2 regions of the Rahnella sp. NRRL B-41462 genome follow, and region 2 is predicted to be linked to the other one. Evidence: predicted binding sites of a transcription regulator. Region 2 holds the regulator's gene; the other holds the start of a gene.
What was found. Region 2 encodes sigma-54, which starts transcription at its own class of promoters, with help from an activator protein. Its sites were predicted from a motif close to GTTGGCACANNTTTCGCTNT; they were not measured.

Region 1: a site for sigma-54 is predicted at 790-809, ahead of UC14_RS01945 (branched-chain amino acid ABC transporter substrate-binding protein). Genes of this name have one in related genera too.

The regions. Positions count from the first base shown of each region.
Region 1 is NZ_JYDF01000005.1:115,193-117,398, forward strand. It holds gene UC14_RS01935 (methyl-accepting chemotaxis protein) at 1-222, shown strand, start outside; gene UC14_RS01940 (YgdI/YgdR family lipoprotein) at 349-564, opposite strand; gene UC14_RS01945 (branched-chain amino acid ABC transporter substrate-binding protein) at 980-2,104, shown strand.
Region 2 is NZ_JYDF01000071.1:27,727-29,932, forward strand. It holds gene lptB (LPS export ABC transporter ATP-binding protein) at 1-296, shown strand, start outside; gene rpoN (RNA polymerase factor sigma-54) at 398-1,831, shown strand; gene hpf (ribosome hibernation promoting factor) at 1,855-2,142, shown strand.

The DNA of each region.
Region 1 (2,206 bases), on a different contig from region 2:
GTGACCAAAGTCGCTAATGTTACCGAAATACTGAATGAAATTACTCAGGCATCGGATGAACAGAACAGGGGAATATCTCAGGTAGGGCAGGCAATAGTGGAAATGGACAGCGTGACTCAACAAAATGCGGCCCTGGTGGAAGAGTCTTCTGCTGCCGCCAATGCGCTGCGAGATCAGGCACAAAATCTTGCTGCGTCTGTTTCACGTTTTATTACTGAGTAATCTGATTCTCAAAACAGTCGTGATATTGCGTGCCGTTTGTGCACCACATAGCATGACTGTTTTGTTAAGCCGACCATGTGTGTCATCGGCCAGGTTTTGAGATAAATGCAATTCCCATCCGTAACCCTACTTCTTCACAATGCCCGCAATATCATTGGTGTTCATCAGATGATAATCGCCATTCATGTCGGTGTAGCTGGTCATGCCGGTATTGCGGTCACGATCCGGTTCGCCGTGGGCGAAAAACTGGTCGCCGGATTTGGTGTTAATCACATAATCGCTGGCGCAGCCAGTTAACGACAGAGCCAGAACCACAGCCGTCAGGCAGGATAATTTCTTCATTGTTCAGTAGTTTCCCGTTGCAATCATCTGCCCATATTACAAAACAACCCGCCGCAAGAAGCAAAGAATAAAAATGTCACCCGGCGTAAGCGTGCGTGCAAAACCGTGCTTGTGCACCAGCGCGGTGCGATGTGATCCCGTCGTTGTTTCTGTCAGTTGCCCGTAACGCTCTCCCGTCGCTATCTATACTCACATAACCCGTCACATTCTCAGAGGTTGAGTAACAATGGCAGATATTTTGCTTATGTTTTTTTACCTTTGATGTTTTCACCCCCGGAGATAAGCGGGAAACCCTCAGTCTTAAGGCTTAAGCGTTAAATTTCAGATTTTCTGATTACGACTTCGTGTTGGTGTTTTTGCTACATGCGTTTTCCATAACCCGTTTTGCATAAACTCTGTCCTAAGGATCATGATGATGTCGATGAAATTTATTAAAAGTCCTCTTTCTTTGTTGCTGGCAGGCTGTCTGGTCACTGCGTTTACCGCGCGTGCGGATATCGTGATTGGCGTCGCTGGCCCGTTCACCGGCCCGAATGCCACCTATGGCGATCAGTACTGGCATGGTGCCACCCAGGCCGCTGAAGACATTAATGCCGCTGGCGGAATCAACGGCGAGAAAATCAAACTGGTGCAGGGCGATGATGCCTGCGAACCGAAACAGGCCGTTGCGGTCGCTAACCGTCTTGTTGATCAGGATAAAGTGCAGGCGGTGGTCGGGCATTTTTGTTCATCTTCTACCATGCCCGCATCTGAGGTTTACAACGATGCCGGCATTATCGCCATCACGCCGGGATCCACTAACCCGCAAATCACCGAACGCGGCATGAGTGATATGTTCCGCATGTGCGGACGTGACGACCAGCAGGGGCAGGTTGCCAGTGATTACATCATCGACAAGCTGAAAGCCAAAAAAGTGGTCATCATCCACGACAAGGACACTTACGGGCAGGGGCTGGCGGATGCCACCAAAGCGGCGCTTAACAAGCGTGGCGTGAAAGAAGTGATGTATGAAGGGTTATCGCGCGGCGAAAAAGACTTCAACGCGCTGGTCACCAAAATCAGTGCGCAGAAACCGGACGTGGTGTTCTTCGGCGGTTGCCATCCTGAAGCCGGTCCGCTGGTACGCCAGATGCGTGAGCAGGGCGTGCAGGCCACGTTCTTCTCCGGCGACTGTATCGTCAACGAAGAAATGGTCACCGCCGCAGGCGGCCCGCAATATACCAACGGGATTCTGATGACCTTCGGCAAAGACCCGCGTCTGATCCCGGAAGGCAAAGTCGTTATCGATAAATTCCGCGCCAGCAAGTTCGAGCCGGAAGGCTACACCCTCTATTCCTACGCCTCCGTGCAGGCGATCGCCGCCGCCTTCAAAGCCACCGGCGGCAGCGATTCCGCCAAAGCCAGCGCCTGGCTTAAAGCCAACAGCGTCGATACTGTCATGGGCAAAAAAGCCTGGGACAGTAAAGGCGACCTGAAAGTCTCTGATTACGTGGTTTATAAATGGGACGACAAAGGCAAATATCAGGAAGTTAAGGAATAAAGCACTCTTATTTGCCATTTTGAACCCGGGCAGTGCTCACTCTTTATGAAAGAACTGGCTCACGTACTTAATGTACGCTCCGGCTCTTGTGCGCTGGCCGGG
Region 2 (2,206 bases):
GTCGTGTTGAAATTGCCCGTGCACTGGCAGCGAACCCTAAATTCATCCTGCTGGATGAACCGTTCGCCGGGGTTGACCCGATTTCCGTTATCGACATCAAAAAAATCATTGAGCATTTACGTGACAGCGGCCTCGGCGTACTGATCACTGACCATAACGTTCGCGAAACACTCGACGTTTGTGAACGCGCGTATATCGTCAGTCAGGGGAAATTGATCGCCCACGGCACGCCAGCCGACATTCTTGCTGATGAACAAGTTAAACGTGTTTATCTTGGTGAAGAATTCCGTCTGTGATCTGTGCCGCCGGAACCGTGCCTGTTTCAACCTACACTGAAACAGGCCGTCTCTGACAGAAGTGTTGCCGTTTTCACTCATCAACGGAATTAAGCCAAGATATGAAGCAAGGTTTGCAACTCAGACTCAGCCAACAACTGGCAATGACTCCTCAGTTACAACAGGCCATCCGCTTGTTGCAACTATCCACGCTTGAGCTCCAGCAGGAGATCCAACTCGCGCTGGAGAGCAACCCTCTGTTGGAACAAACCGACCTTCATGAAGAAATCGACTCGGTAGAAACCACCGACAGCGAAGGGTTAGACACCCGCGAGGCACTCGAGCAGAAAGACATGCCGGAAGAGTTGCCGCTGGACGCCACCTGGGATGAGATTTACACCGCAGGCACGCCGTCAGGCACCGGCAATGATTACAGCGACGATGAGCTACCGATTTACCAGGGCGAAACCACGCAGACACTTCAGGATTACCTGATGTGGCAGGTCGAGCTGACGCCGTTCTCTGATACCGATGCCGCGATTGCCACGTCAATCGTCGATGCAGTGGATGACACCGGTTACCTGACCGTCTCCCTTGACGACATTCTCGAAAGCGTCGGTGATGAAAATGTCACCATGGACGAAGTCGAAGCCGTACTTAAGCGCGTTCAGCGTTTTGATCCGGTGGGTGTCGCCGCCCGTGACCTGCGCGACTGCCTGCTGATCCAGCTTTCTCAATATGCGACTGACACGCCTTTCATCACTGAAGCCCGTCTTATCATCAGCGAACATCTCGATTTGCTGGCGAACCATGATTTCCGCGCACTTATGCGATCAACCCGGTTAAAAGAAGATACACTGAAAGGAGCGATGCTCCTGATCCAGTCTCTTGATCCGCGTCCGGGCCAGTCTATCAACACCGGCGAATCCGAATACGTGATCCCGGATGTGCTGGTGCGTAAAGTGTCAGGTGTCTGGGCGGTAGAACTCAATTCCGACAGCATTCCGCGTCTGAAGATTAACCAGCAGTACGCCGCGATGGGGAATTCCGCACGCAGCGACAGCGACGGGCAATTTATCCGCAGCAATCTGCAGGAAGCCAAGTGGTTAATCAAAAGCCTGGAAAGCCGTAACGACACGCTGTTGAAAGTGACGCGCTGCATCGTTGAGCAGCAGCAGGCGTTCTTTGAACTGGGTGAAGAATTTATGAAACCTATGGTACTGGCAGATATTGCCAGTGCCGTGGAAATGCACGAATCGACGATTTCACGTGTGACGACGCAGAAGTTCCTGCACAGCCCGCGTGGCATTTTCGAACTGAAGTATTTCTTCTCCAGCCATGTCAGTACAGACAGCGGTGGCGAGGCATCGTCAACCGCGATCCGGGCGCTGGTGAAGAAATTAATCGCAGCGGAGAATCCTGTAAAACCGCTCAGTGACAGTAAGTTAGCGACCCTGCTTTCCGATCAGGGAATTATGGTTGCGCGTCGGACTGTCGCCAAATACCGAGAGTCTTTGTCCATCCCGCCCTCAAACCAACGTAAACAGTTAGTTTGACCTCAACAGAGAAGGAAGACATTATGCAGCTCAACATTACCGGACATCACATTGAGATCACGGATCCCCTGAGAGAGTTCATCACGTCGAAGCTGGCTAAGCTTGAGCAGTATTTCGACAGGATTAATCAGGTGTATGTGGTGTTGAGCGTGGAAAAGGTGCAGAAAGTAGCGGAAGCCACTTTGCATGTGAACGGAGGCGAATTACATGCCACCTCGGAACATCAGGATATGTACGCAGCGATTGACGGACTGGTTGATAAACTGGCCCGACAGTTGAATAAACATAAAGACAAACTGAAACAGCACTGACATTCATGTAGCCAACCCTGTGCTACAAACCTTCGGGCATCGGCTTGTGACCTTCGGGAAACGA